2 regions of the Streptomyces sp. NBC_01166 genome follow, and region 2 is predicted to be linked to the other one. Evidence: predicted binding sites of a transcription regulator. Region 2 holds the regulator's gene; the other holds the start of a gene.

Region 1 (9,303 bases), 1.5 Mb from region 2:
GTCGAGGTTGCCCTCGAACTCCCGGAAGATCTGCGCGTACGACTTGCCGACGATGTTCGCCAGGACGTTCAGCCGGCCGCGGTGGGCCATGCCGATGACGACCTCGTCGAGGCGGGCCTCGGCGGCGGAGTCGATGACCGCGTCGAGCAGCGGGATGACGGACTCGCCGCCCTCCAGCGAGAACCGCTTCTGGCCGACGTACTTGGTCTGCAGGAACGTCTCGAACGCCTCGGCGGCGTTGAGGCGGCGCAGGATCCGCAGCTGCTCCTCGCGCTCCGGAGCCGGGCGCGGACGCTCCACCCGGTCCTGGAGCCACTTGCGCTCCTTCGGCTCCTGGATGTGCATGAACTCGATGCCGGTGGTGCGGCAGTACGACTCACGCAGGACGCCGAGGATGTCGCGGAGCTTCATCATCGTCTTGCCGGCGAAACCGCCGACCGCGAAGTCCCGCTCCAGGTCCCACAGGGTGAGGCCGTGCTCGGTGATGTCCAGGTCGGGGTGCTTGCGCTGGCGGTACTCCAGCGGGTCGGTGTCGGCCATCACATGACCGCGGACCCGGTAGGAGTGGATCAGCTCGAAGACCCGCGCGGCCTTGGTGACGTCGTCGTCGTGCGAGGCGTCGATGTCCTTGAGCCAGCGGACCGGCTCGTAGGGGATGCGCAGCGCCTTGAAGATCTCGTCGTAGAAGTCGTTCTCGCCGAGCAGCAGCTGGGACAGGACGCGGAGGAACTCGCCGGACGCGGCGCCCTGGATGACCCGGTGGTCGTACGTCGAGGTCAGGGTCATGACCTTCGAGATGCCCAGCTTGTTCAGGGTGTCCTGCGAGGTGCCCTGGAACTCCGCCGGGTAGTCCATCGCGCCGACGCCCATGATGAGGCCCTGTCCGGGCATCAGGCGGGGCACCGAGTGGACGGTGCCGATGCCGCCGGGGTTCGTCAGCGAGGCGGTGACCCCGGAGAAGTCGTCCATGCCGAGCTTGCCGACGCGGGCCCTGCGGACGATGTCCTCGTAGGCCTGCCAGAACTCGAAGAAGTTGAGCGTCTCGGCCTTCTTGATGGCCGCGACGACCAGCTGGCGGTCGCCGTTCGGCTTCACCAGGTCGATGGCCAGACCGAGGTTGACGTGCTCGGGCTTGACCAGGGTCGGCTTGCCGTCCTTCACCGCGAAGGAGTAGTTCATCGACGGCATGGCCTTGAGGGCCTGCACCATCGCGTACCCGATGAGGTGCGTGAAGGAGATCTTCCCGCCGCGGGCGCGCTTCAGGTGGTTGTTGATGACGATGCGGTTGTCGAAGAGCAGCTTCACCGGCACGGCGCGGACCGACGTGGCCGTCGGCAGCTCCAGGGAGGCGTTCATGTTCTTCGCGACGGCGGCCGACGGGCCGCGCAGCGTCACGTACTCCGGGCCGGCGGGGGCCTCGGCCGGGGCATCCGTCTTCGCGGGTGCCGGGGCCGCCTTCGCGGGCGCCGCCTTCGCGGGAGCGGCGGGAGCGGCCGGTGCCTTCGCCGGGGCCGCCGGAGCGGCGGCCGCGGGCTTGGCAGGCGCCGCGGCCGGAGCAGGCGTCGCGGCCTGTGCCGGAGCGGTGTTGTTCACGGTGTTCGCGGCCGGGGCCGGGGTCACCGCTCCCGCAGGTGCGGGGACAGGCTTGTCCGCCGTGCCGGTCGTACCCGGCTTGTAGTCGGCGAAGAAGTCCCACCAGGCGCGGTCGACCGAATTCGGGTCCTGGAGGTACTGCTGGTAGATCTCGTCGACGAGCCACTCATTGGGGCCGAAAGCTGCTGCCGGGTTGGACCCGGAGCCTGCTTCTTGATCGGTCGAGATGCTCGAGTTACTGGGGGACTGAGACGACACGGCGGCAACCGCCCTCTTCCGCTTCACAAGGTGATGGACAGCGGAAATCAAGGCTACGCCTCCCGAGCCGTTACGTGCAGGCCGGGCCGGTCTTCGTCGTGCACATCACATCTGAAGGCGGGTTTCGGCGCATGAAATGGCGGGAAACAAGCAGGGTTCCGCTGCCCTTCGGGTACGCGAGGCCTGCGCTCAGGCCCCCTGGACCGTATCTCTTTCCCGGACGGTAGGGAGAACGGGGCCCTCCGCTTCGAACGCGAGGTCAACCGTGCGCCTGGGCGTTCCCCGGAAGGGTGACCTGGATTCGGCAGCCGCGGGCGGATTCGGCCACGCCGATGCGGCCGCCGTGCAGATCCACCGCCCAGCGGGCGATCGCGAGCCCGAGCCCCGTACCGCCGTCGGAGCCCGGCCCGTGCGGGGAAGGCGCCTGGCCGCGGTTGAAGCGCTCGAAGACCCGGTGGCGCTCCGCCTCCGGGATGCCCGGGCCTTCGTCGACGACCTCCAGCTCCAGCGACTCGGGGTACTCCCCGCGCCGCGCCAGCACGGTGACCCGCCCGTGCGGCGGGCTGTGCTTGACGGCGTTGTCGATGAGGTTGGCGACCACCTGGTGCAGGCGTTCCGCGTCCGCGTACGCCGTCAGCTCGGGCGGCGACACGTCGAGGTGCAGATGGACGTCCGTACGGGAGTGGTTGCCCGAGCCGGAGGAGAGCCGGCGCTGCGAGGCGGCGAGATTGGCCTCCTTCAGCACGCCCGACAGGTACGGCCAGACCTCGAAGCGGCGCGCCTTGATCGCCACCACGCCGTTGTCCAGCCGGGAGAGGTCCAGCAGGGTCTCCACCAGTCTGCCCAGGCGTTCGGTCTGTTTCAGCGCCGTACGCATCGTCTCGGGATCGGCGGCGGACACCCCGTCCACCACGTTCTCCAGGACGGCTCTGAGCGCCGCGATCGGTGTGCGCAGCTCATGGGAGACGTTCGCCACCAGCTCCTTGCGGTGCCGGTCCTCCGCCTCCAGATCGTCCGCCATGCGGTTGATCGTCTGCGCCAGGTCGCCGAGCTCGTCACGCCGCCCGGCGCCGCTCACCCGCCTCGTGTAGTCGCCGTGCGAGATCGACCGGGCGACGGCGCGCATCTCGTCCAGCGGCGCGGTCAGGCCGTGCGCCACGAACTGGGTGATCAGCAGGGTCGCGATCACCGAGAAGACCGTGATGAACCGGAATTCGGTCCTGGTCCGCAGGGCGACGATCAGCAGTCCGGTCGTGATGAACACGGAGACCACCACGAGCGTGCCCAGCTTGGCCTTGATCGAGAAGGGCCGCAGTCCCGAGCCGGGCGGCGTCATGGCGCTGGTGTCTCCAGGGCGTAGCCGACGCCGTGCACGGTACGGATCCGCTCGGCGCCGATCTTCCGGCGCAGAGCCTTGATGTGACTGTCGACCGTACGGGTCCCGGAGGCGTCCGCCCAGTCCCAGACCTCGGCCAGCAGCTGCTCCCGGGACAGCACCGCGCGCGGTGTGTTGGCCAGGCAGACCAGCAGGTCGAACTCGGTCGGGGTGAGGTGGACGTCGTCGGCGCGCACCCTGACGCGGCGCTGCGCGTGATCGATCTCCAGCTCGCCGAGGCGCAGGATGCCGCTGCGCGGCGTCACCGCGGCCAGCGCGGCCCGCTCGACCCGGCGCAGCAGGACGTGGACCCGCGCCGCCAGCTCCCGCATCGAGAACGGCTTGGTCATGTAGTCGTCGGCGCCGACCCCGAGCCCGACCAGCATGTCGGTCTCGTCGTCGCGTGCGGTGAGCATCAGCACCGGCACGGGGCGCTGAGCCTGCACACGACGGCAGACCTCCAGGCCGTCGAAGCCGGGAAGCATGATGTCGAGCACCATCAGGTCGGGCTGCCACGCCTCGGCCGCGTCCACGGCCGCGGGCCCGTCCAGTGCGGTCTGCACCAGGAAGCCCTCGGCCCGCAGCCGGGCGGAAATGGCGTCGACGATTGTTGCGTCGTCCTCTACCACCAGCACCCGGCGCTGAGCCCCGGGGGTGGCCGCGACGCCGTTGTGGGTGGTGTGTGTCTGTTCCATCGCCCCGCCCCTGCCCGTTCTCGCGGAGGCCATTCCCCCGGAGGCACGGTTATCGCTTGTGGATTTCGTCGGTGATCCCTTGTGCCGGTCAGCAGCGTAAAGGCACAAGGCGCCTCTCGGCTACGCAGGGTGTTGTCCGTCGTGAAGGTGTTACCCACGGGAAAGGAGACGGATCGGCGGACTTGTGCCTCTGATCCGTGGGTGGGGCGGGGCCGTGGATACCGGGTGGGGGTTCAGCCGTCCCGGAGTGCGAGATGGACCACGTCCGGCACACCTCGGGCAACGGCTACTTCTTCGGTCCTTACCGCGTGGAATCCGGCATTCCGCAGCGCTTCACCGAACTCGGCGGAGGGCTGCGCGGACCAGACGGCGAGGACTCCACCGGGCGTCAGACGTGCGCGGCAGGCCGCGAGACCGGCAGCTGAATAGAGGTTTCCGTTGTCCTGGGTGACGGTCCAGTCGGGGCCGTTGTCGATGTCCAGGCACAGCGCGTCGTAACGCTCCGTGGTCGTACGGAGATGGGCCACGAGGTCCGTACGGAGGATCTCGGTGCGCGGATCGGAGAGCGCCGCCCCGGAGATCCGGCCGAGCGGTCCGTCGAGGTGCCAGTCCACGATGGCCTGCTCCCGCTCGACGACCGCGATCCGGCCCCAGCGTGGCTCGGCGGATGCCCGCACCAGCGAGAAGCCGACCCCGAGACCGCCGATCAGCACCGAGGGGTCCTGCCTGCCGACGGGCAGCGCGGCGAGGGCCGCGTCGATCAGCAGCCGCTCGGAACGCCCGTCGGAGGTGTCCATCAGGAAGCATCCGTTGGCGATGATCTCGAAATTGTCGCCGTGCTCGCGCAGGACGACTTCGCCGAACGGCCCTTCGCGCCGGTCGAGGACGACGGGGCGGTGGGTGTCTGGGGCGTGCATGGTGCGGTCTCCGGTCTCCGGTCGGCGGCGGTTGGTTCTCCGGGCGTCCATCTTTCCTCGTCGCGGGCCCCCTGGACCAGCGGATTCGCCCGGCCTACCCTCCGTGGCGCGGTGCCTTCGTCCCGTGGGCCGCGGTGTACTCGGCGGCCAGCCAGGGGCCCAGGTCCTCGATGAGCATCGCCAGTACGGCCGGATCGGGCGAGGGGGTGCGTGCCGTGACGGCGGCCGCGTGGACCTGCGCGGCGCGTTCCGGGGCGTCCGGGCGGAAGCGCGCGAACAGTCCGGCGGACCGCCGCAGTTCGCTCGTCCAGCCGCCCCAGACCGGCATGACCAGCGTGAACGCGGACCGGACGAGACGCCGGGCGACGCGCCTGCTCAGCCTGAGGCGCGCCTCGTCGGTGGCGGCTTCGGCGGCCAGGGCGCGCCACCGGGGGAGTGTGAGCTCCAGGTCGCCGTTGGTCTCACGGGCGAGCAGCGAGGTCGGCCGGTAGCGCGGCAGGTGCGCGGCCAGATCCTCGCCCAGCAGCGGGGTGCAGAGGCAGGCGACGAAGAAGCCGAAGTCGTGGCGCTCCTCTTCGCTGAGCACGACGCGGACGGGGGAGAGGAGCAGGCCGACCCCGTCGATCACGGAGAAGTCGGCGTCCAGGGCGGCGGCGGTCTCCGCGGCCGCCGCACGGTCCGCGTCGGTGGGTTCGTCGCGCAGGACCACCTGCAGGTCCAGGTCGGACACGCCGGGAATGGCCGTGCCCCTCGGGATGCTGCCGTACAGGTAGGCGCTGTGCAGCCGGGAGGGGCCGAAGGCCTCGGGGACGCGTACGCGGACCGCCTCGACCACCGGGGCGAACGGTGCGGCCACGTGGGCGACGGACCCCTCGCGACGGATCGTCCCGTCCGCCGCGAGCCCCTTGTCCTCTCCGTGCATGCCCGGATCCTCGCAGGTGAGGGACGCGGGGGGACGGTGATCGCTGAGAGCGAACACGGCCCTGGGAACATTCGCAGGCTCACAAGCATTGAGCCCACATAGCTCAACTTGCCTGCCGAAGGGGAGATCATGACTACTGAGTCGAATGCGTCGAAGGCGCTCACGCCGATCGACCTGCCCGTGCTGCCTCTCGACGACGAGGTCGTGCTGCCCGGAATGGTGGTGCCGCTCGACCTGTCGGACGCGGAGGTGCGCGCCGCGGTGGAGGCCGCGCAGGCGGTCGCGCGGCCCGGAGGCGGCAAGCCCGAGGTGCTGCTCGTGCCGCGCATCGACGGGAATTACACCGGGACCGGCGTCCTGGGCACGGTCGAGCAGGTCGGCCGTCTCTCGGACGGTGACCCGGGCGCCCTCATCAGGGCGCGTGACCGTGTGCGGATCGGCGCCGGGACCAGTGGCCCCGGGAGCGCGCTGTGGGTGGAGGGCACCAGGATCGACGTATCCGTGCCCGATCCCCTGCCCGGCTCCGCCGCCGAGCTCGCCAAGGAGTACAAGGCGCTCGCCACCAGCTGGCTGAAGAAGCGCGGCGCCTGGCAGGTCGTGGACCGGGTCCAGCAGATCGAGGACATCTCCGCGCTCGCCGACAACTCCGGGTACTCGCCCTTCCTGACCACCGCTCAGAAGGTCCAGCTGCTGGAGACCGCGGACGCGGTCGCCCGTCTGAAGCTGGCCATCCAGTGGCTCGGCGAGCACCTCGCCGAGCAGGATGTCGCGGAGTCCATCGCGAAGGACGTCCAGGAGGGCGTCGACAAGCAGCAGCGCGAATTCCTGCTGCGGCGCCAGCTCGACGCCGTACGCAAGGAGCTCTCCGAGCTCAACGGCGACCCGGAGGACGAGTCCGACGACTACCGGGCCCGTGTCGAGGCCGCCGACCTGCCCGAGCACGTCCGAGAGGCCGCGCTCAAGGAGGTCGAGAAGCTGGAGCGCGCCTCCGACCAGAGCCCCGAGGGCTCCTGGATCCGGACCTGGCTGGACACCGTCCTCGAACTCCCCTGGACCGAGCGGACCGAGGACGCCTACGACATCAAGGGTGCTCAGGAGATCCTGGACGCCGAGCACGCCGGACTCCAGGACGTGAAGGAACGCATCACCGAGTACCTCGCCGTACGCAAGCGGCGTGCCGGACGCGGACTGGGCGTGGTCGGCGGCCGGCGCGGCGGTGCCGTGCTGGCTCTGGTCGGCCCGCCCGGCGTCGGAAAGACGTCGCTCGGCGAGAGCGTCGCGCATGCCATGGGCCGCAAGTTCGTCCGGGTCGCGCTCGGCGGTGTCCGCGACGAGGCCGAGATCCGGGGCCACCGGCGTACGTACGTCGGCGCGCTTCCCGGACGCATCGTCCGGGCGATCAAGGAGGCCGGCTCGATGAACCCGGTCGTCCTGCTCGACGAGATCGACAAGGTCGGCTCGGACTTCCGGGGCGACCCGGCGGCCGCCCTGCTCGAGGTGCTCGACCCGGCGCAGAACCACACCTTCCGCGACCACTACCTGGAGGTCGAACTCGACCTCAGCGACGTCGTGTTCCTGGCCACGGCCAATGTTCTCGACGCCATTCCGGAGGCCCTGCTCGACCGCATGGAGCTGGTCACGCTGGACGGCTACACCGAGGACGAGAAGGTCGTCATCGCACGGGACCACCTGCTCCCGCGCCAGCTGGAGCGGGCCGGCCTGGAGAAGGACGAGGTGGGGCTCGACGAGTCCGCGCTGCGCAAGCTGGCCGGCGAGTACACCCGGGAGGCCGGGGTGCGCAATCTGGAGCGGGCCGTCGCGCGGCTGCTCCGCAAGGTCGCGGCCCAGCACGAACTGGGCGAGCGGGAGCTCCCGTTCACGGTGGCCGAGGAGGACCTGCGGGGTCTGATCGGCCGGCCGCACCACGTACCCGAGTCCGCCCAGGACCCCGCCGAGCGCCGCACGGCGGTGCCGGGTGTGGCCACCGGGCTCGCGGTGACCGGAGCGGGCGGCGATGTGCTGTTCGTCGAGGCGTCGCTGGCCGACCCGGAGACCGGGGCGTCCGGACTGACCCTGACCGGTCAGCTCGGCGACGTGATGAAGGAGTCCGCGCAGATCGCCCTCAGCTTCCTGCGGTCGCACGGCGCGGAGCTGGAGCTGCCGGTCGCCGACCTCAAGGACCGGGGTGTGCACATCCACTTCCCGGCGGGCGCCGTCCCCAAGGACGGCCCGAGCGCCGGTATCACCCTGACGACGGCGCTGGCCTCGCTGCTCTCCGGACGGCTCGTCCGTACGGATGTGGCGATGACCGGTGAGGTGTCGCTGACCGGTCGGGTGCTGCCGATCGGCGGCCTCAAGCAGAAGCTGCTGGCGGCACACCGCGCGGGCATCACCACCGTGGTGATCCCCCAGCGCAACGAGGCCGACCTGGACGACGTCCCGGCCGAGGTGCTGGAGAAGCTGGACGTCCACCCGGTCACCGACGTCCGCCAGGTGCTGGAGATCGCGCTCGCCCCGGCCTCGGCCAGGGTGCAGGAGAGGATCCCGGCCGCCGCGTAGGCGCCATGCTGTGACGGGCGTGGCATCACGCCGACGGCCGGTACGGACGGCCCGCCTTCCCCCCGGAAGGCGGGCCGTTCCGCGTGCCCGGAGATTCAGGGGCGGTAGACCGTGCCGGGTACGGGCTCCGCCGGGGCCATCAGCTGGGGGACCGTCACAAAGGTGTAGCCGTCCTTGTGCAGCGCGTCGATGATGCCCGGCACCGCGGGCACCGTGCCCTTGTAGATGTCGTGCAGCAGGATGATCCCGTCCCTGCCCGCCTGGTCGAGGGTCCGCTTCCTGATCAGTGCGGAGTCGTTCGTCGAGTAGTCCTTGGCCGTCGTGCTCCAGAGGATCTGGGAGAGCCCCAGCTCCTTGCTGATCTCGGAGACCGTGTCGTCGGTGCGGCCCTGCGGCGGGCGCATCAGCCGCGGCTTCCTGCCCGTGATCTCCGCTATCGCGTCCTGGGTCTTCTCCAGTTCGGCGCGTATCTCGTCGGGCTTCTTGCCGGTCAGGATCTCGTGCGACCAGGTGTGGTTGGCGACCTCGTGTCCCTCGGCCTGGATACGCCGCACGGTGTCGGGGTGTTCGAGCACGTGGTTCTTGCCCAGCAGGAAGAACGTGGCCGGCACCTTCTTCTCCTTGAGGATGTCCAGGAGACGCGGGGTGTCCTCCCCGGGCCCGGCGTCGAACGTCAGGGCGATGCATTTGGCCTTGCGGCAGTCCGCCTGCCCGAAGGTGCCCTTGGCGTCGGAGGCGGCGTCGGCGCGCGCCGATCCGGGAGCCGTCGTCTCCATCGAGCAGCCGCCGAGCGTCAGCGTGAGCACCGTCACAAGGGCGGCAGCGAACCCCGTGCCCCACGGAGTCATCTTTCCGGGCACAACAGACACAGCGCGTCACTTCCCCATGGCTCGGCCGCACGCCGGTGGTGCAGCACGCCAGGACTATACATAGTGTGTATACGTGTAGTGCATAGTGGGGTGCGGGGCAGCGCTGAGCCCCGGT
Region 2 (9,303 bases):
GGAGCAGCTGGGACACGTCGACGACCTGGACCGACTCCTTGGCCTTGCCGTCGTTCTTCTTGCCGTTGACCGAGTCGGTCAGCATGACGAGGCAGAACGGGCAGGCGGTGGAGACGATGTCCGGGTTGAGGGAGAGGGCTTCGTCGACGCGCTCGTTGTTGATGCGCTTGCCGATCCGCTCCTCCATCCACATCCGGGCTCCGCCGGCGCCGCAGCAGAAGCCGCGCTCCTTGTGGCGGTGCATCTCCTCGTTCCGCAGACCCGGGACCTTCGCGATGATCTCGCGCGGAGGCGTGTAGATCTTGTTGTGACGGCCCAGGTAGCAGGGGTCGTGGTACGTGATCAGACCCTCGACGGGCGTCACCGGGATCAGCTTGCCCTCGTCCACCAGGTGCTGGAGCAGCTGCGTGTGGTGGATGACCTCGTACTCGCCGCCGAGCTGCGGATACTCGTTGGCGATGGTGTTGAAGCAGTGCGGGCAGGTCGCGACGATCTTCTTCGTCGCCTTGGCCTTCTTGGTCGAGTCGTCCTCGTCGTCCTCGCCGAACGCCATGTTCAGCATCGCGACGTTCTCCTGGCCGAGCTGCTGGAACAGCGGCTCGTTGCCCAGGCGGCGGGCGGAGTCACCGGTGCACTTCTCGTCGCCGCCCATGATCGCGAACTTGACGCCCGCGATGTGGAGGAGCTCCGCGAAGGCCTTCGTCGTCTTCTTGGCCCGGTCCTCCAGGGCGCCCGCGCAGCCGACCCAGTACAGGTAGTCGATCTCGCTGAGGTCCTCGACGTCCTTGCCGACGATCGGGACCTCGAAGTCGACCTCCTTGGTCCACTCCACGCGCTGCTTCTTGGCGAGCCCCCAGGGGTTGCCCTTCTTCTCCAGGTTCTTGAGCATCGTGCCCGCCTCGGACGGGAACGCGGACTCGATCATCACCTGGTAGCGGCGCATGTCGACGATGTGGTCGATGTGCTCGATGTCGACCGGGCACTGCTCCACGCACGCACCGCAGGTGGTGCAGGACCACAGCACGTCCGGGTCGATGACGCCGTTCTCCTCGGCGGTGCCGATGAGGGGGCGCTCGGCCTCCGCGAGGGCGGCCGCGGGGACGTCCTTGAGCTGCTCCTCGGTGGCCTTCTCGTTGCCCTCCATGTCCTTGCCGCCGCCGGCCAGCAGATACGGGGCCTTGGCGTGCGCGTGGTCGCGCAGGGACATGATCAGGAGCTTCGGGGAGAGCGGCTTGCCGGTGTTCCAGGCGGGGCACTGCGACTGGCAGCGACCGCACTCGGTGCACGTGGAGAAGTCGAGGATGCCCTTCCAGGAGAACTGCTCGACCTGGGAGACACCGAAGGTGTCGTCCTCGCCCGGGTCCTCCCAGTCGATCTCCTTGCCGCCCGTGGTCATCGGCTGCAGCGCGCCGAGCGCGACCGCGCCGTCGGCGTTCCGCTTGAACCAGATGTTCGGGAAGCCGAGGAAGCGGTGCCAGGCGACACCCATGTTGGTGTTGAGCGAGACCGTGATCATCCAGATCAGCGAGACGCCGATCTTCACCATGGCGGTGAAGTAGATGAGGTTCTGGAGGGTGCCGAGTGCGAGTCCCTTGAAGGCGAGCACGAGCGGGTACGAGACGAAGTACGCGGCCTCGTAGCCCTCGACGTGGTGGATCGCGCCCTCGAGACCGCGCAGGGTCAGGATCGCCAGGCCGATGACGAGGATGACGTACTCGACGAAGTACGCCTGCCAGGCCTTGGAGCCGGCGAAGCGGGACTTGCGGCCGGCCCGCGAGGGCAGGTTCAGCAGTCGGATGGCCATCAGCGTCACGATGCCGAGCACGGTCATGATGCCGATGAACTCGATGTACAGCTCGAACGGCAGCCAGCTGCCGACGATCGGCAGCACCCAGTCGGCCTGGAAGAGCTGTCCGTACGCCTGGAGCAGCGTCGGCGGCAGTGTCAGGAAGCCGATCGCGACGAACCAGTGGGCGAAGCCCACGATCCCCCACCGGTTCATCCGGGTGTGGCCGAGGAATTCCTTGACCAGGGTGATCGTGCGCTGCTTGGGGTTGTCGGTGCGGCTGCCTGCCGGCACCGGCTGTCCGAGACGGACGAACCGGTAGATCTGCGCGACGGCTCGGGCGATGAGCGCAACGCCGACGACAGTCAGCACCAGCGACACGATGATCGCGGCGAGTTGCATTTGGGGGCTCCTCGGGCCTGCGAGGGTGGGATCCAGCGCGTACAAGCGATTACTAAGCAGTAACTTAATCAGTCTGTGCTGACACTATCCACTTATTCCGCCACGCTGTAGCCGGGCAGGCGGTGATCTGTGTCGCTCAGGTGAGCCTTCCCCGGACGTCGCAGTCCGCGGAGCGCCGCACGCAGGGGGATGCGTACGGATTGCGCCAGGATCGCCAGGTCGAGCCCTGTTCCATGATGCTCTGCGTAGTGCGCGTCCAGGAGGGCGGGTTCGTCCCAGGGCATCCCGGAGCGGGCGCGCACCTGGGCCAGCCCGGTCAGGCCGGGCCGGACGCTCTGCCGCCAGTGGCCGGCTGCGGGCCCCAGGAGGACGGCCTCGTCCGGGGTGAGGGGTGCCGGGCCGACCAGGGAGAGGTCTCCCCGTACGACGTGGGGCAGCCGGGAGAGCAGGTCGAGCCGGAGCCGCCGGGTGCGCAGCGAGCGCAGCTCGAACGGGTGGCCGCCCAGGCCCACCCGGATCTCGCGCCTCAGGACGCCGCCCCCGTCGTGGGGTGGCCGGACGGCCAGAGCCGCCGCGGTGAGGAGGAGTGCGGGAGCCGTCAGGAGCAGCAGCACCGAGCCGAGTGTCAGGTCCAGGGACCGTTTGGCCGTCATGGCCGACAGAGGGCCGGTGATCCGGCTGGGGGCCATGGACGTCAGGGCCCCGGTGGCGCGCCGGGCCGCCACGGTTGCGGCGGCGATCCCGGGGAAGGGGCCGGTGGCGGGCCGGGGCGCTCCGGCCCCCGACGGGCCAGGGTGCCGCCTCCTTCGTTCCGCAGTCTGCTTCGCGTTCCGCATGGCACCTGCCCGGAGTCGGTGACGGGACGGTATGACCGTCTCGATGCATTTTGTGACAGAACGATCCCACGGTGCGATGGTGGGTGGAGCGTGTGTGACGTGCCGCGCATCGCGGTGTCGCGGATCGAGGCGACGGCGGCGGGCTTCTTACAGCACCCGAACGCGGAAAACGCCTGTTCAGAGCGGTTGCGAGCACATAAGTTGAGCGTAAGTGGCTCAGGTCCTTTGACTCCGGGGTGGCTGTCATGCATCCTTGAGTCAGATCCACTCAAGTAGTCAGTTGGAGGAATTGAAATGGCACGTGCGGTCGGCATCGACCTGGGCACGACTAACTCCGTCGTCAGCGTTCTCGAAGGCGGCGAGCCCACCGTCATCACCAACGCCGAAGGCGCCAGGACCACGCCGTCCGTCGTCGCCTTCGCGAAGAACGGCGAGGTGCTTGTCGGCGAGGTGGCCAAGCGTCAGGCGGTCACCAACGTCGACAGGACGATCCGTTCGGTCAAGCGCCACATGGGCACTGACTGGAAGATCGAGCTCGACGGCAAGAACTTCAACCCGCAGCAGATGAGCGCCTTCATCCTGCAGAAGCTGAAGCGCGACGCCGAGTCGTACCTGGGCGAGAAGGTCACCGACGCGGTGATCACCGTCCCGGCGTACTTCAACGACTCGGAGCGCCAGGCGACCAAGGAGGCCGGCGAGATCGCGGGCCTGAACGTCCTGCGTATCGTCAACGAGCCGACCGCCGCCGCCCTGGCGTACGGACTCGACAAGGACGACCAGACGATCCTCGTCTTCGACCTCGGTGGCGGCACCTTCGACGTGTCCCTCCTGGAGATCGGCGACGGCGTCGTCGAGGTGAAGGCCACCAACGGTGACAACCACCTCGGTGGTGACGACTGGGACCAGCGGGTCGTCGACTACCTGGTGAAGCAGTTCGCCAACGGGCACGGCGTGGACCTGTCCAAGGACAAGATGGCTCTCCAGCGTCTCCGCGAGGCCGCGGAGAAGGCGAAGATCGAGCTCTCGTCCTCGACCGAGACCACGATCAACCTGCCCTACATCACGGCGTCCGCCGAGGGCCCGCTGCACCTGGACGAGAAGCTCACGCGCTCGCAGTTCCAGCAGCTGACCGCGGACCTCCTGGACCGCTGCAAGAACCCGTTCCACAACGTCATCAAGGACGCGGGCATCCAGCTCTCCGAGATCGACCACGTCGTTCTCGTCGGTGGCTCGACCCGTATGCCGGCCGTCGCCGAGCTCGTCAAGGAGCTCACGGGCGGCCAGGACGCCAACAAGGGTGTGAACCCGGACGAGGTCGTCGCCATCGGCGCCTCGCTCCAGGCCGGTGTCCTCAAGGGTGAGGTCAAGGACGTCCTGCTCCTCGACGTGACCCCGCTGTCCCTCGGCATCGAGACCAAGGGAGGGATCATGACGAAGCTCATCGAGCGCAACACCACGATCCCGACCAAGCGTTCCGAGATCTTCACGACGGCCGAGGACAACCAGCCGTCCGTGCAGATTCAGGTCTACCAGGGCGAGCGCGAGATCGCGGCTTACAACAAGAAGCTCGGGATGTTCGAGCTCACCGGTCTGCCGCCGGCCCCGCGTGGTGTGCCGCAGATCGAGGTCGCCTTCGACATCGACGCCAACGGCATCATGCACGTCGCTGCCAAGGACCTCGGCACCGGCAAGGAGCAGAAGATGACCGTCACCGGTGGCTCCTCGCTGCCGAAGGACGAGGTCAACCGGATGCGCGAAGAGGCCGAGCAGTACGCCGACGAGGACCACCGCCGTCGCGAGGCCGCCGAGTCGCGCAACCAGGGCGAGCAGCTCGTCTACCAGACGGAGAAGTTCCTCAAGGACAACGAGGACAAGGTCCCCGGCGACGTGAAGACGGAGGTGGAGACCGCGCTCACCGAGCTGAAGGAGAAGCTCAAGGGCGAGGACACCGCCGAGATCCGCACCGCCACCGAGAAGGTCGCGGCCGTCTCCCAGAAGCTGGGCCAGGCGATGTACGCCAACGCCTCCGAGGGTGCGACGCCGGGTGCCGAGGCGCCGGGTGACGACCAGGCCAAGGCCGACGACGACGTCGTCGACGCCGAGATCGTGGACGACGAGAAGGACACGAAGGGCGGTGCGGCGTGACCGAGGAGACTCCGGGCTTCGACGAGAAGCCTGACGTCCCCTCCGGCGCCGATGCCGACGACGCCGAGCCGAAGGCCGCCCCCCCCTCCGAGGAGGAGGCGGCGGCCCCGGCCGGGGACGTACAGCAGACAGCGGCTCTGACGGCCCAGCTGGACCAGGTCCGTACGGCGCTCAACGAGCGCACGGGCGACCTCCAGCGGCTCCAGGCCGAGTACCAGAACTACCGCCGCCGGGTCGAGCGTGACCGGGTCACGGTCAAGGAGGTCGCTGCGGCGGGTCTCCTGACCGACCTCCTGCCCGTGCTCGACGACATCGGCCGGGCGAGGGAGCACGGCGAGCTCGTCGGCGGCTTCAAGGCCGTGGCCGAGTCGGTGGAGACGGTCGTCGCGAAGATCGGCCTCCAGCAGTTCGGCAAGGAGGGCGAGCCCTTCGACCCGACGATCCACGAGGCCCTGATGCACTCGTACGCGCCGGACGTCACCGAGACGACCTGCGTGGCGATCCTGCAGCCTGGGTACCGCATCGGGGAGCGCACCATCCGCCCCGCGCGGGTGGCCGTGGCCGAACCGCAGCCGGGCGCCACGCCCGCGGCGGCGAAGGAAGAGAAGGCAGACGACGAGGAGAGCGGTGGCACCGAAGAGGTCTGACATTCCGTCCGACCACAGCGGTGAACACCGACGGGGCGTGCGGCCGGCCACAGGGCCGGCCGCACGGCCGATCGTCCGGAAGGAGGGACGTCGATGAGCACGAAGGACTTCGTCGAGAAGGACTACTACAAGGTTCTCGGCGTCCCCAAGGACGCCACCGACGCCGAGGTCAAGAAGGCGTACCGGAAGCTCGCCCGCGAGTACCACCCGGACGCCAACAAGAGTGACGCGAAGGCCGAGGAGCGCTTCAAGGAGATCTCCGAGGCGAACGACGTCCTCGGTGACCCCAAGAAGCGCAAGGAGTACGACGAGGCGCGCGCCCTCTTCGGCAACGGAGGCTTCCGGGCGGGTCCCGGCGGTGCGGGCGGCAACTTCAACTTCGACCTGGGTGACCTCTTCGGGGGCGCCCCGGGCGGTGGCCAGGGGGCCGGCGCCGGCGGCTTCGGCGGAGGCGGCGGTGGCGGCCTGGGCGATGTCTTCGGCGGCCTGTTCAACCGCGGTGGCGCGGGCACCCGCGTCCAGCCGCGCCGTGGCCAGGACATCGAGTCCGAGGTGACGCTCAGCTTCACCGAGGCGGTCGACGGGGCCACGGTCCCGCTGCGGATGTCCAGCCAGGCGCCCTGCAAGGCGTGTTCGGGCACCGGCGACAAGAACGGCACCCCGAGGGTCTGTCCGACGTGCGTCGGCACCGGCCAGGTGTCGCGGGGCACGGGCGGCGGATTCTCGCTCACCGATCCCTGTGTGGACTGCAAGGGCCGGGGACTCATCGCCCAGGACCCCTGCGAGGTCTGCAAGGGCAGCGGCCGTGCCAAGTCGGCCCGCACGATGCAGGTCAGGATCCCCGCGGGGGTGCTGGACGGCCAGCGGATCCGGCTGCGCGGCAAGGGCAGCCCGGGCGAGCGCGGCGGCCCGGCCGGCGACCTCTACGTCGTCGTCCACGTCGACGCCCACCCGGTCTTCGGCCGCAAGGGCGACAACCTCACCGTCACCGTGCCCGTCACCTTCCCGGAGGCGGCGCTCGGCGGCGAGGTGAAGGTCCCCACGCTCGGCGGGCCTCCGGTCACCCTGAAACTCCCGGCCGGCACGCCCAACGGCCGTACGATGCGGGCCCGGGGCAAGGGCGCCGTACGCAAGGACGGCACCCGCGGCGACCTCCTGGTCACCGTCGAGGTGTCCGTGCCCACGGACCTCGGCGCGGACGCCCAGGACGCGCTGGAGGCCTACCGGAAGTCGACCGCGGGGGAGGACCCGCGGGCGGAGCTGTTCCAGGCTGCGAAGGGAGCTTGAGATGGACGGCCGTCGACGCAATCCGTACCAGCTGACCGACGAATCACCGGTCTACGTGATCTCGATCGCGGCCCAGCTCTCGGGCCTGCACCCGCAGACACTGCGCCAGTACGACCGCCTCGGCCTGGTCTCGCCCGACCGCACGGCCGGGCGCGGCCGGCGCTACTCGGCCCGTGACATCGAACTGCTGCGCACCGTGCAGCAGCTGTCGCAGGACGAGGGCATCAACCTCGCGGGCATCAAGCGCATCATCGAGCTGGAGAACCAGGTCGCCGCGCTCCAGCAGCGCGTCGCCGAGCTCTCGGCGGCGGTGGACGGCGCGGCCGTGGCCATGCAGCAGCGCGAGGCCCAGGTGCACGCCTCCTACCGGCGTGACCTGGTGCCGTACCAGGATGTGCAGCAGACGAGCGCACTGGTGGTCTGGCGGCCGAAGAGGCCGAAGGACTGAACCGGCCGGGAAGGGCCCGCCCCTGAGTCTCACGACTCGGAGGCGGGCCCTTCACGCGTGGCCGTGGCGTCGTCCACGGCACCGGACCGCACGATGCCGGACCGCACGACGAGGACCCCGAGATGGGTCCGGCTGGTGGCGCCCAGCACCTGCATCAGCTTGGCGATGTGTGAGCGGCAGGTGCGGATGCTGATGCCCAGCTGGCGGGCCACCGCGTCGTCGACATGGCCCTCGCTGAGGAGCCGGGCGATGCTCTGCTGGACGGCCGTGACCTGGATCCCCGGGGTGGTCGTGGGGAGTTGCTGGGTGAACGGGGTGGCCTGCGCCCAGAGGACCTCGTAGACCTGGACGAGGTAGCGGACAAGGGCGGGGTGGCGGATCTGCAGCGCCGCACCGCGGTCGGCGGTGGCGGGGATGAAGGCAACCGTGCGGTCGAAGATGAGAAGCCGCTCCACGGTCAGCTCGGTGGTGCGCACCTGGAGGGACTCGGCCGGCACCTGACGGAGGTATTCACGCACCTGGGTGCTGTAGCGGGCTGGGTGCTGGTAGATGTGACGGAGCCCGGCGCCCCGGGCGATGGCGGTCGTGGCGTTGTCCAGGGCCGTCCGCAGGGTGGCATGGGGACGGGTGCTTCCCGGCTGTGCCGTGAGGACCTCGTCCGTGGCCTGGGAGGTGGCCTCCTGGATGGCTGTCCGTATCGCTTCGGGCCCTTCCAGCATGGTGATGGCGAGATGGGGGTCACCGTTGGCTATGACGGACAGGGGCGCCAGGGACCGCGTCAATTCGAGCGTCCGCTCCACGCGCTCGTCTATCTCGCGTGTGAGCGGCTGCAACAGGCGGGCCAGGGCTGCCGACGGCGGGACGGGGCGCAGCCAGTTCTCGTCCCAGGGATCGGCCTGGACCAGCGCCCCGTCGGTGAGGCACGGTGCGGCGCCGAGCTCCGAACGGGCGATCCGCCCCTGGCGCAACGCCCGCTCGTACAGCTCGAGTCCGGGACCGCAGAGTTCTCTCGGCCCGTGGCTGTGCGGCGGTTGCACCGGTTCTGTTCCCATCTGGGAGCCCCCCGTTTTGTGCACTGCAACAAGTTGCCGGTGGCGCAAGCCTAGTGGCCTGGTGGACTGTGGACCTGTTGTGGCCGTGGGGGACCGCCCGGGTACGCGGGCCGTGCCGCTCGTCCTCGGGCGGCGGCCCCTCGCCCGACGGGGCCTCGGCCGTCAGCTCTGCTGGTCCAGGATTCCCGACTGCGAGATGAGGTAGCCGAGCTGGGCCCGACTGCCGCTGCCGAGGGCGGCGTTGAGCTTGGCTATGTGCGCACGGCACGTGCGTACGTTCATGCCGAGCCTCCGGGCTATGGAGTCGTCCACGTGGCCCTCGACCAGCAGTTGGGCGATGGAGCGCTGCACCCCGCTGATCCCGGCGGGAGTGGGGGTGTAGGAGACATCCTCCAGTAGGGGAGTGGCGCGTTGCCAGAGTTGCTCGAAGACGTTGATCAGGTAGGAGACGAGGCCCGGGTGCCGGAGTTCGAGCGCGACCGTCAGGTCGTCCTGAGCGGGAATGAAGGCGACCGCGCGGTCGAAGATGAGCATGCGCTGCACGAGCTCCTCGAGCGTACGTATCTCCACGCCCTCGGCGAGCCGCTCCGCGTACGCGAACGTCCCGTGATGATGGCGGACCGTGTGCTGGTAGAGGGTGCGGATGCTGACGCCGCGGTTCACCACGGCTCGTCCCCGCTCCAGCCCCTTGCTGAGGATG

What was found. Region 2 encodes HspR, which represses chaperone genes until heat shock. Its sites were predicted from a motif close to TTGAGNNNNNNNNNCTCAA; they were not measured.
Region 1: a site for HspR is predicted at 5,849-5,867, ahead of lon (endopeptidase La). Genes of this name have one in related genera too.

The regions. Positions count from the first base shown of each region.
Region 1 is NZ_CP108613.1:5,627,080-5,636,382, forward strand. Features, by position in the region: gene OG379_RS26085 (multifunctional oxoglutarate decarboxylase/oxoglutarate dehydrogenase thiamine pyrophosphate-binding subunit/dihydrolipoyllysine-residue succinyltransferase subunit) at 1-1,851, opposite strand, end outside; gene OG379_RS26090 (ATP-binding protein) at 2,111-3,187, opposite strand; gene OG379_RS26095 (response regulator transcription factor) at 3,184-3,921, opposite strand; gene OG379_RS26100 (spermidine synthase) at 4,155-4,838, opposite strand; gene OG379_RS26105 (nucleotidyltransferase domain-containing protein) at 4,933-5,760, opposite strand; gene lon (endopeptidase La) at 5,890-8,319, shown strand; gene OG379_RS26115 (polysaccharide deacetylase family protein) at 8,415-9,179, opposite strand.
Region 2 is NZ_CP108613.1:4,080,297-4,089,599, reverse strand. Features, by position in the region: gene OG379_RS18700 (heterodisulfide reductase-related iron-sulfur binding cluster) at 1-2,188, opposite strand, end outside; gene OG379_RS18695 (sugar transferase) at 2,281-3,024, opposite strand; gene dnaK (molecular chaperone DnaK) at 3,319-5,169, shown strand; gene grpE (nucleotide exchange factor GrpE) at 5,166-5,816, shown strand; gene dnaJ (molecular chaperone DnaJ) at 5,910-7,103, shown strand; gene OG379_RS18675 (heat shock protein transcriptional repressor HspR) at 7,105-7,551, shown strand; gene OG379_RS18670 (LuxR C-terminal-related transcriptional regulator) at 7,581-8,603, opposite strand; gene OG379_RS18665 (helix-turn-helix transcriptional regulator) at 8,766-9,303, opposite strand, start outside.